Regions from separate parts of the Streptomyces sp. NPDC038280 genome, predicted to be linked through region 2. Evidence: riboswitches for the same ligand, from Rfam matches in the RefSeq annotation. Region 2 holds a riboswitch; the other holds the start of a gene.
The links. Region 2 has a riboswitch for cyclic di-AMP ahead of ACZ7J0_RS04540 (M23 family metallopeptidase). Riboswitches for the same ligand answer to the same signal wherever they lie in the genome.
Positions count from the first base shown of each region.

Region 1: linked by a shared signal. The riboswitch ahead of ACZ7J0_RS01455 (M23 family metallopeptidase) and the one ahead of ACZ7J0_RS04540 (M23 family metallopeptidase) in region 2 are both predicted to bind cyclic di-AMP.

Region 1 covers NZ_JBVJYZ010000001.1:325,429-330,690, forward strand. Annotated here, with positions in the region: gene ACZ7J0_RS01445 (carboxymuconolactone decarboxylase family protein) at 1-133, shown strand, start outside; gene ACZ7J0_RS01450 (SGNH/GDSL hydrolase family protein) at 347-1,153, opposite strand; gene ACZ7J0_RS01455 (M23 family metallopeptidase) at 1,314-2,261, opposite strand; cyclic di-AMP (ydaO/yuaA leader) riboswitch at 2,264-2,423, opposite strand; gene ACZ7J0_RS01460 (tyrosine-protein phosphatase) at 2,890-3,699, shown strand; gene ACZ7J0_RS01465 (DUF6126 family protein) at 3,745-3,894, opposite strand; gene ACZ7J0_RS01470 (helix-turn-helix domain-containing protein) at 3,935-4,627, opposite strand; gene ACZ7J0_RS01475 (aspartate aminotransferase family protein) at 4,707-5,262, opposite strand, start outside.
Region 2 covers NZ_JBVJYZ010000001.1:1,015,705-1,020,966, reverse strand. Annotated here, with positions in the region: gene ACZ7J0_RS04550 (M16 family metallopeptidase) at 1-1,049, shown strand, start outside; gene ACZ7J0_RS04545 (M16 family metallopeptidase) at 1,076-2,458, shown strand; cyclic di-AMP (ydaO/yuaA leader) riboswitch at 2,657-2,823, shown strand; gene ACZ7J0_RS04540 (M23 family metallopeptidase) at 2,837-3,616, shown strand; gene ACZ7J0_RS04535 (GntR family transcriptional regulator) at 3,848-4,519, shown strand; gene ACZ7J0_RS04530 (HPr family phosphocarrier protein) at 4,691-4,972, opposite strand; gene ACZ7J0_RS04525 (bifunctional acetate--CoA ligase family protein/GNAT family N-acetyltransferase) at 5,143-5,262, shown strand, end outside.

The sequences.
Region 1 (5,262 bases), 690 kb from region 2:
GAGCCAGGGCTTCAAGGACCACTGCGAGATCGGCGAGGCCTCCGCGAGCCGTGCGCTCCGTGAGACCGGAGGAATGGGTGAGACGGGTGGGAGCGGTGGCGTCCCTGAGGCAGCCGGCGCCGGTTCGCACTGAGACCGGCCGCGCCGCCGGGGCGGGCCGTCGCCCGCCCCGGCGGCGCGCACCCGAACACCCCAGACCCGCCCCCGAGCCCCGGCGGCACGAGCCCGAGCGGCCCTGGATCAAGCGCCCCCTCGGGGGCCGCGAGCCTCCCGCGCGCTGGGCCCGGGTGGCGCGAGCCGCGGCGTCATGCGACCCGGCGGTCCGCGATCCGCCGGGCCCCCGAGGTCACAGCGGCAGCAGGTCGGGGCGCTTCGGCTCGACGTGGTCGCCGGACGATTCGCCGCGGAGCCTGCGTCCGATCCAGGGCACCAGATACTCGCGCGCCCACTGGATGTCGTCCCGGCGCACTTCGAGGGCGCCCCGCGGAGGCAGCGGCGGCCACGGCTGGTCGGGGTCGGCGGGCACCTCAAGGCCCAGGACCTGGCCGGCGCGCAGGGCGACCCGGGTGTGGCCCTCGGCCGACAGGTGCAGCCGGTCGCTGTCCCAAGCCCGCCTGTCCTGAATGGACTTGAGGGACCACAGGTCGAGGACGGGGCATCCGTACCGGTCGGCGACGGCCCGCACATGCCCGTTGTACGTGGCGATCTTGCCGCGGAGATGACGCAGCAGGGTCACACCGCGCGTGTCGAAACCGGTCGTGACCATCACGGTGCCCACGGCCGAGGTGAGGTCCGCGACGGCGCGCTCGAAGCGTTCGGCGACCTCGTCGGGGTCGGTGCCGGGCCGGATGATGTCGTTGCCGCCCGCGCAGAAGGTCACCAGTTCCGGGGCGAGTTCCTTCGCCCGGGGGACCTGCTCCTCGACGATCTGGTCGAGGAGACGTCCGCGGACGGCGAGGTTGGCGTAGCGGAAGCCGTCGTGGTCCTCCTCCGGAAGCCGGTCGGCGAGGAGGACCGCGAGGCGGTCCGCCCAACCCACATACGTTTCCCCGGGCCCCGGGTCCCCCACCCCTTCGGTAAAGCTGTCGCCGATCGCCGCGTACGAACCGAATACGCCTGTGCCACTGTCTATTGCTCTCGAACGGTCTGCCACGGGACCACATCTTTCCCTTACGGATGTGACCTACGCGACCGTAAGGAGCGGTTGACGGGGCGTGACATATGCCACCGGTCAAGATTCACCCAAGCCGGAATAGACCGAGGCCCGGCACAGAAGTGCCGGGCCTCGGTACGGGATTCGCGCGTGTACCGGGTCAGATGGAGACGCCGTGCTGACGCAGGTACGCGAGCGGGTCGATGTCCGAGCCGTAGCTCGGGCCCGTACGGATCTCGAAGTGCAGGTGCGGACCGGAGGAGTTGCCGGTGGAGCCGGAGAGGCCGATCTGCTGTCCGCCGGTGACGCTCTCACCGGAGGAGACCGAGAGGGACGAGAGGTGGCCGTACTGCGAGTAGCTGCCGTCGGTGTGCTGGATGATGACCTCGTTGCCGTACGCGCCGCCCCATCCGGCGGAGACGACGGTGCCCGGGCCGACGGCCTTGACGGTCGTGCCGGTGGAGGCCGCGAAGTCGACACCGGTGTGGTAGCCGGAGGACCACATGGAGCCGGAGGCGTGGTACGGGGTGGTGACGCTCGGGCCGCTGACCGGGGCGGTGAAGCCGGAGGCCGACGTGGAGTCCGGGGTGGACGCCGAGGTCGAGGTCGAAGGGGCGGACGCGCGGTCACTGCTGCGGGAGCTGCGCGCCGAGTCGTCGGCCTTGGGGGCCGCCTTCGGAGCCGCCTTCGGCGCGGCCTTGGGAGCCGCCTTGTGCGCGGGCTTGGCCTTGGCGGTGGACTTCGCGCCCAGGGTGAGCTTCATGCCGGGGATGATCAGCGCGGGGTTCTCGCCGACGACCTGGCGGTTGTCGTGGTAGAGCTTCTTCCAGCCACCGGCGAGGTGGTGGTCCGCGGCGATCGTCGAGAGGCAGTCACCGGCGACGACGGAGTACGTCTTCGGCGCGGCCTTGGCGGACTGCTGTGCCACGGACTTGGCGGCGGCGACGGTGGTTCCCTGCGTCACGGCCGGGGCGCTCGCCTCGGCGGCGTGCGCTCCGGTCGCGCCGAGAAGCGGAAGGGCGACGACGGCGCCACCCGTTCCGGCGGCGACGAATCCACGCGTGATCGGGTTGGCCTTGGGACGGCGGTGCTTACCCTTCGCGGGCATGGCGAATTCCTCTCCGGCGCCTGCGAGGTGAGCTGTCGGGTTCGGGCTGGAGATGCCCGGTCGCGCTGTGGCGCGCCTTAACCCCGAGCCGCCTCCGGAAATCCGGAATCGGCGTTCTTACCTGGGTCCCCCGCTCCTGCCACACGTGGGTGGGTGTGAATTCCGGACGGTGGCAGGATTCGGCGGTCCATCCGGATTGACGGTGACCGTAGACGAGCCGGTCGGCGCTAACAAGCCATCGCATTCCATCGCGAATGGGCGCTGTGATATCGGCGCGAAATTCCGGTCACCCTCCGTCGACTCCGGATCATCAATCTCCGTCGTGAGCAAGGAATTCGACTTCCGTGTTCCGCCACGGACGGTCACGTTTATGACGCTGCTCACGTGCCCGTACCCATCTCCCGCATTACCGGGGCACGCCATGCCGAACAACTCAATACGGACAGAAGGCTCATTCCATACGCATTGCACTCAACAGCAAATGTTCTGCCGATTGCCGCCAGTTCCTCAGGAACCGGCGTGTCGGGAGGCTCCCGCCGAGATGATTGCCTCAGGAACCGATGTCGTATCGTCGAGGCCGCGCCACGTCGGCGATCAGCGCCGACGGCAGAACACCTCAGGAGCTCTCGTGACGCAGCAGCTGCCGCAGGTCCCGTCGACCGAACCCGAGCTGACCGGAGTCCGGAATTTCCGGGACGTGGGCGGGCTGCCGACCGTGGACGGGCGGACAGTGCGCTATGGGCGGCTCTTCCGCAGCGGGCACCTGGCCCACGCCACCGATGACGACGCGACCTTCCTCGCCGGCCTCGGGCTGCACACGATCTTCGACTTCCGCAACGCCGCCGACCAGAAGGTGGAGGGCCCGGACGTCGCCCTGCCCGGCGTGCGGAACGTGAACATCCCGCTCAACGACCCCGCGGACGGCAAGGAGTTCTGGAAGATGGTCAGCGGTGGCGACCTCGCCCAGCTGCGCTCCCTCCTCGGCGACGGCAAGGCCGCCGCCCGCATGACGCACACGTACCGCGAGATCATCACGGACCGCACCGCCGAGCACAGCCGGGTCCTGCACGCCATGGCCGAGGACAGCGTCCCCGCCCTGATGCACTGCGCGGCCGGCAAGGACCGCGCGGGGCTCTCCATCGCCGTGTCCCTGCTCGCGGTCGGCGTCGAGCGCGAGGCGATCGAGACGGACTACCTCAAGTCGAACGACCCCCACCGCCGCTACAAGGTCCGCCGCAGCAGCACCTCGGCCGAGGCCATGTCCCCGGAGGTCATGGAACTGCTCGGCCCCCTCTTCGACGCACGCGCGGAGTACCTCTCCGCCGCCTTCGACACCATCGAGGCGAACTGGGGCAGCGTCGAGCGGTACCTCTCCGAGGGCCTGAAGCTCACCCCGGAGACCCGCGAGCGGCTGCGCTTCGCCCTCCTCCAGGACTAGCGGTAATCAGGATCGGCGGAAGCGCGGGACCGGCGGGATCCGGCCCTACTGGTTCTGACCGCCGAGCAGGAACAGCAGATAGAGGAACGCCGCGAAGAGGTGTCCGGCGACGAGGTAGGCGAAGAGGCGGATGACCAGCCCCCGGGGGAACTTCTTCTCCTCGGTGGACGGGACAGATGCTGATTTGTCGGACATTCGACGTCTCATTTCATGAGGTCGGCGGCGAGCGTGCGGGTCAGCGGCGCGGCGCTCCGCCACCGAGGCACAGCTCGGTGGCGGGACTCTGCAGCAGGGTGTGGACGAAGAGCAGCGCGGCGCCGCCGCGCGTGGCGGCGCCGATCCGGTGCGGGGTGAGCGAGTCGAAGTGCGCGCTGTCCCCGGGGTCGAGGACGTGGACGGCGTCGCCCAGGGCGAGGCGCACCCTGCCTTCCAGGACGTGGAGCCACTCCTCCCCCGGGTGGACGCGGACGAGGTCGTCCCGGGTGGTGTACGGGACCTGGACGCGCAGCGCCTGCATGGCCCGTCCGGGCCCGCCCGCCTGGTGATAGATCCACCCGTCCGCCTCGGCGGGCTCGGCGCTCCCCGCGCGGACGATGGGATCGCGCTCGGGCGGCACCTCCCCGAGCAGTTCGGAGACGGTCGTGCCGTAGATGCGGGCAAGGGCGAGCAGCATGGGCAGCGAGGGCTGCCGGCGGCCCGTCTCCAGCCGGGAGAGGTGGGCCGGGGAGAGTCCGGCGCGGCGGGCGGCCGTCTCCAGAGTGAGCCCCTGGCGTCGGCGCAGCCCCCTCAGCCGGGGCGCGACGTCGGGGAGGGCCTCCGAGATCAGTTGGTCGTCGGACGCGCCGTCCGACGCGGCGGCGGCCGACCCTCGGTCCGGGACTTCCGCGGACGTCGCAGCCCTGTCCGCCCTTCCGGCAGAATTGCTCATGGGTCCATTGCGCCAGGGTTTTTCCTCAGGGGCAATTTTCTTGCCCCTGAGGCAAACACGCGGCTGGCGATCCGCCGGTTCAGCGCTGCGCGACGGCCTGCTTGACCAGCGTTCTGCCGAAGTCCCACATCAGCCCGCCCCCGCCGTGGGCGTCGTCCATCACGGCGGTGAAGGCTTCGACGAACCGGTCCACGTCCGTGTCGTCGATCACCAGCGGCGGGATCAGCTTGATCACTTCCATGTGGTCGCCGGACACCTGCGTGAGGATCCGGTGCCGCTGGAGCAGCGGGACGACGACCATCTGGGCGAAGAGTCCCTTGCGGGCCGCCTGGAGCATCGTCCAGCGGCTGCGCAGGCCGAGCGACGACGGCCTGCCGAACTCGATCCCGATCATCAGCCCGCGTCCGCGCACGTCGTGGAGCAGTTCGTACCGGGGTACGAGCGCGGCGAGGCGCGAGCGCAGCAGGTCACCGGTGCGACGCGCGTGGGCGACGGTCTCCTCGTTCTCCATCACCGAGAGGACGGCGAGCCCGGCGGCCATGGCCTGGGCGTTCGAGCCGAAGCTGGCCGAGTGGACGAGCACCCGGTCCATCGACGAGTAGACCTTCTTGAAGATCCAGTCCTTGCCGAGGGTG
Region 2 (5,262 bases):
CGGCCCACCAGCTGGAGCTGGCGCTCTGGCTGGAGGCCGACCGGATGGGCTCGCTGCTGGCGGCCCTGGACGACGAGTCCATGGAGAACCAGCGCGACGTCGTCAAGAACGAGCGCCGCCAGCGGTACGACAACGTGCCCTACGGCACCGCGTTCGAGAAGCTGACCGCCCTCGCGTACCCGGAGGGGCACCCGTACCACCACACCCCGATCGGCTCGATGGCCGACCTGGACGCGGCGACGCTGGAGGACGCGCGGAACTTCTTCCGTACGTACTACGCGCCGAACAACGCGGTGCTGTCGGTCGTCGGAGACATCGACCCGGAGCAGACGCTCGGCTGGATCGAGAAGTACTTCGGCTCCATCCCCTCGCACGACGGCAAGCAGCCGCCGCGCGACGGCACCCTGCCCGAGATCATCGGTGAGCAGCTGCGTGAGGTCGTCGAGGAGGAGGTGCCGGCGCGCGCGCTGATGGCCGCCTACCGGCTGCCGCACGACGGCACGCGCGAGTGCGACGCCGCGGACCTGGCCCTGACCGTGCTTGGCGGCGGCGAGTCGTCCCGGCTGCACAACCGGCTGGTGCGGCGCGACCGGACCGCCGTCGCGGCCGGCTTCGGGCTGCTGCGCCTGGCCGGCGCGCCCTCCCTGGGCTGGCTGGACGTGAAGACGTCCGGGGGTGTCGAGGTGCCGAAGATCGAGTCGGCGGTCGACGAGGAGCTCGCGCGCTTCGCCGCCGAGGGCCCCACGCCCGAGGAGATGGAGCGCGCGCAGGCCCAGTTGGAGCGCGAGTGGCTGGACCGGCTCGGCACGGTCGCGGGCCGCGCCGACGAACTGTGCCGCTTCGCGGTCCTGTTCGGTGACCCGCAACTGGCCCTGAGCGCCGTCCACCGGGTGCTCGACATCACGGCGGAGGAGGTGCAGGCGGTCGCCAAGGCCCGGCTGCGCCCCGACAACAGGGCGGTGCTGGTCTACGAGCCCGTCCAGGCAGACGCAGAGAACGGCGCCGAGACCGCCGAGCAGAGCGACGAGGAAGAGGGAGCGGACCAGTGAGCGACGCTGCCGTGTCTTTGACCAGCATGGACTTCCACCCGCAGCCCCAGCCGGGCACCGCGACGCCGTGGGCCTTCCCGGCTCCGGACCGCGGCCGTCTCGACAACGGCCTGACGGTGCTGCGCTGCCACCGCCCGGGTCAGCAGGTCGTGGCCGTCGAGATCTTCCTCGACGCCCCGCTGGACGCCGAGCCGGAGGGCCTCGACGGCGTCGCGACGATCATGGCGCGCGCCCTGTCGGAGGGCACCGACAAGCACACCGCGGAGGAGTTCGCGGCCGAGCTGGAGCGCTGCGGCGCCACGCTGGACGCCCACGCCGACCACCCGGGTGTCCGGGTCTCGCTCGAAGTCCCGGTCTCCCGGCTGCCGAAGGCGCTCGGCCTGCTCGCCGAGGCGCTGCGCGCGCCCGCCTTCGTCGACACCGAGATCGAGCGTCTCGTACGCAACCGCCTCGACGAGATCCCGCACGAGACGGCCAACCCGGGCCGCCGCGCGGCCAAGCAGCTCTCCAAGGAGCTGTTCCCGGCCTCCTCGCGCATGTCGCGTCCGCGCCAGGGCACCGAGGAGACCGTCGCCGGCATCGACTCGGCCGCCGTACGGGCCTTCTACGAAGCCCATGTCCGGCCCGCCACGGCCACCGCGGTGATCGTCGGCGATCTGACGGACGTCGACCTGGACGCGGTGCTCGCCGACTCCATCGGCGACTGGACCGGGAACACCGCCGAGCCCCGCCCGGTGCCGCCGATCACCGCCGACGACACCGGCCGCGTGGTGATCGTGGACCGTCCCGGCGCTGTACAGACGCAGCTGCTGATCGGCCGCATCGGAGCCGACCGGCACGACCGTGTGTGGCCGGCCCAAGTGCTCGGCACGTACTGCCTCGGCGGGACCCTGACGTCCCGTCTGGACCGGGTCCTTCGCGAGGAGAAGGGCTACACCTACGGAGTGCGGGCCTTCGGGCAGGTGCTGCGCTCGTCCGCTCCCACGTCCCCGGGAGGGGCCACCGGCGCCGCGATGCTCGCGATCAGCGGCTCGGTCGACACCCCCAACACCGGCCCGGCGCTGGACGATCTGTGGAAGGTCCTGCGCAAGCTCGCCGCCGAGGGCCTCACCGACGCCGAGCGCGATGTCGCGGTGCAGAACCTGGTGGGTGTCGCCCCGCTCAAGTACGAGACGGCGGCGTCCGTCGCCGCCACGCTCGCCGACCAGGTCGAGCAGCACCTGCCCGACGACTTCCAGGCGCAGCTGTACGCGCGCCTCGCGGAGACCGGCACGGTGGAGGCGACGGCGGCCGTCGTCAACGCCTTCCCGGTGGACCGTCTGGTGACGGTCCTCGTGGGTGACGCCGCGGAGATCGAGGAGCCCGTCAGGGCGCTCGGCATCGGTGAAGTGACCGTCGTCACCGGCTGATTGACAGCGTCCCGAGGATCGGGGACCCCGACGTCACGTTACGTCGGGGTCCTCCCTTTTGTCTGGATTGGGAGGGAAGCGGAGTGTATGGCATGTGGCGTGCACTACAAAACAGCGTGTCTGTTTGGTGATTGAAAGACGATCCGCTTAGCGTCATGGGCGCTGTCCGCCAGTTGCACCCGCCGCACCCGCGGCATCGGGCAGCCATCGCCGAGTCCCCGTCAGGCGCGAGCCTGGGGAGCCGGGGACCCAATCAGTCCCTGGGGTGAATCGGACGCCTTCGCGCCTCGCGTGCGGAGGGGCCCGTAGGAGACCTTCCTGCTCCGAACCCGTCAGCTAACCCGGTAGGCGAGAAGGAAGGAAAGGATCAGCCACTACATGGCGTTCACCCGTGCCACCGGGAAGCACCGTGCCCCGAGCCGCCTGACCCGCCGAAGCGCGCACGTCGCCGGAGTCGCGGCGCTCGCCACCACCGGCGTCATCGGATCACTCGCCTCCCCGGCGCTCGCCGCCGACACGGAGCCCCTCCCCGTGGACACCGGCCTCACCCAGGTCGTCGTCGCCGACTCGCTCGCCGACCGCATCAACGCGCAGGCCGCCGCCCAGGAGCGCGAGGCCGTGGAGGCCATAGCCAAGGCGAAGGCGGAGGCCAGGGCCCGTGCCGAGGCCAAGCGCAAGGCCGAGGCCCGCGCCAAGGAGATCCGTGAGGCCAAGGAGCGCGCCGCCCGTGAGGCCGAGCGCAAGCTCCTCAACTCCTACCGTCTCCCGATCGCCGGCTCGTTCGTCACCACCGGCTACAAGACCGGCGGCTCGCTCTGGTCCTCGGGCAGTCACTCCGGCGTCGACTTCCGGGCCGCCTCCGGCACCAAGGTCGTGGCCGTCGGCTCCGGCACCGTCGTGGAGGCCGGCTGGGGCGGCGCGTACGGCAACAACATCGTGATCCGGATGAAGGACGGCACGTACACGCAGTACGGCCACCTCTCGTCGATCGGTGTCTCGGTCGGCCAGTCCGTCACCCCGGGCCAGCAGATCGGCCTCTCCGGCTCGACGGGCAACTCCACCGGCCCGCACCTGCACTTCGAGGCCCGGACGAGCCCGGAGTACGGCTCCGACATCGACCCGATCGCCTACCTGCGCTCCAAGGGCGTCAACGTCTGACCCCGACCGACCGCTTCTCGCGCCCCGCGCGTCCCGAAGGCCCCGGCTCCTCGCGAGCCGGGGCCTTCGGCGTACCGGGAGCCCACCGTGCCGGGTTCTGGCCAAAAGATATCCATGGATTTCCGGCAGCCATCGGAAATCCCGCCCAGCTGCAATACAGTTCACTAACAGTGAGTTCACGAACAGGCATCAGTCGGATGGGTTTAGCGCGGATTAAGGCGGAGGTTGAACATGCGCATTCCCGCGCATTCGGTATGCACGGCGATCCGCGACGACATCGTCGCGGGTGTCTTCGGACGCGGCAGCCGGCTGACCGAGGAACAGCTCGCGCGCCGCTACGGAGTCTCGCGCGTCCCGGTCCGCGAGGCCCTGCGCACCCTGGAGTCCGAGGGCTTCGTCGTCACCCGCCGCCACGCCGGCGCCTGTGTCGCCGAGCCGAGTGACCGGGAGGCCGCCGACCTTCTGGAGATCCGTGCGCTGCTGGAGCCGATGGGGGCCGCACGCGCCGCCGAGCGCCGCACCGAGGCCCACCTCAAGGTGCTGCGCGGCCTGGTCAGGCTGGGTCAGGAGCGGGCCAGGCGCGGCCAGGGCGAGGATCTGCGCTCGCTGGGCGGCTGGTTCCACGAGACGCTGGCCCAGGCGTCCGGCAGCCCCGGGCTCACCGCGCTGCTCACCCAGCTGCGACACAAGATCGCCTGGATGTACGCGGTCGAGCTCCCGGCGGAGCCGGTCGAGGCCTGGGCCGAGCACGGCGCGATCGTCGACGCCGTGGCGCGCGGCGACGCGGAGCGGGCCCGGGCGCTGACCGCGCTGCACGCCGAGCGTTCGGCTCCCATGCACCGGTTGCGCGGCCCTGTGAGAACCTCGCAACACGCAGTAAACACGGCGAGCGCCCGCAATTAACAAACGCGCCGTATACAAAGAACGAGGAAATGGGGGGCGTTAATTCTGCTGCCCGCCGACGGGGAATGGAGGCGGCGAAAAGCAGAAGAGCCGCACTGCCGGGAGAATTCCCGGGCAGTGCGGCTCCGCCGCAATTCGAAATGCCGCCGAGCGCGCCCGCGCCCCGATGGTTCAGACGGTCTCGGGGAGCTCGTCGAGACCCTCGGCGACCAGCTTCGCCAGACGGTCCAGGGCCACCTCGGCGCCCTCGGCGTCCGACGCGAGCAGGATCTCCTCGCCACCCTGGGCACCAAGACCGAGCACCGCCAGCATGGACGCGGCGTTGACCGGGTTGCCGTCGGCCTTGGCGATCGTCACGGGGACGCCGGAGGCCGTGGCGGCACGGACGAAGATGGACGCGGGGCGGGCGTGCAGGCCCTCGGCCCAGCCGACGTTGACGCGACGCTCTGCCATGGTGTTGCCCTTCGAGTCTTAGCCAGTCTCAGCGGTTGTCTAGACCAGTCTCTCATGTGCCGCGGGGTGCTCGTGCCGAGCGCCGGCCGGGGGTGGCGACGGCGCGCCCTTCTCGGATCGCCGCGTTCCTGCGCCTCCGGGATCGGTGCCTCCACCGTACGCTTGGCCCCATGCAGACCCCGTCGGATCAGCCGGAACACGCCTATCCCGATCACTGGGAAGCCGATGTCGTGCTGCGCGACGGGGGCACCGCCCGCATCCGGCCGATCACGGCGGACGACGCCGAGCGG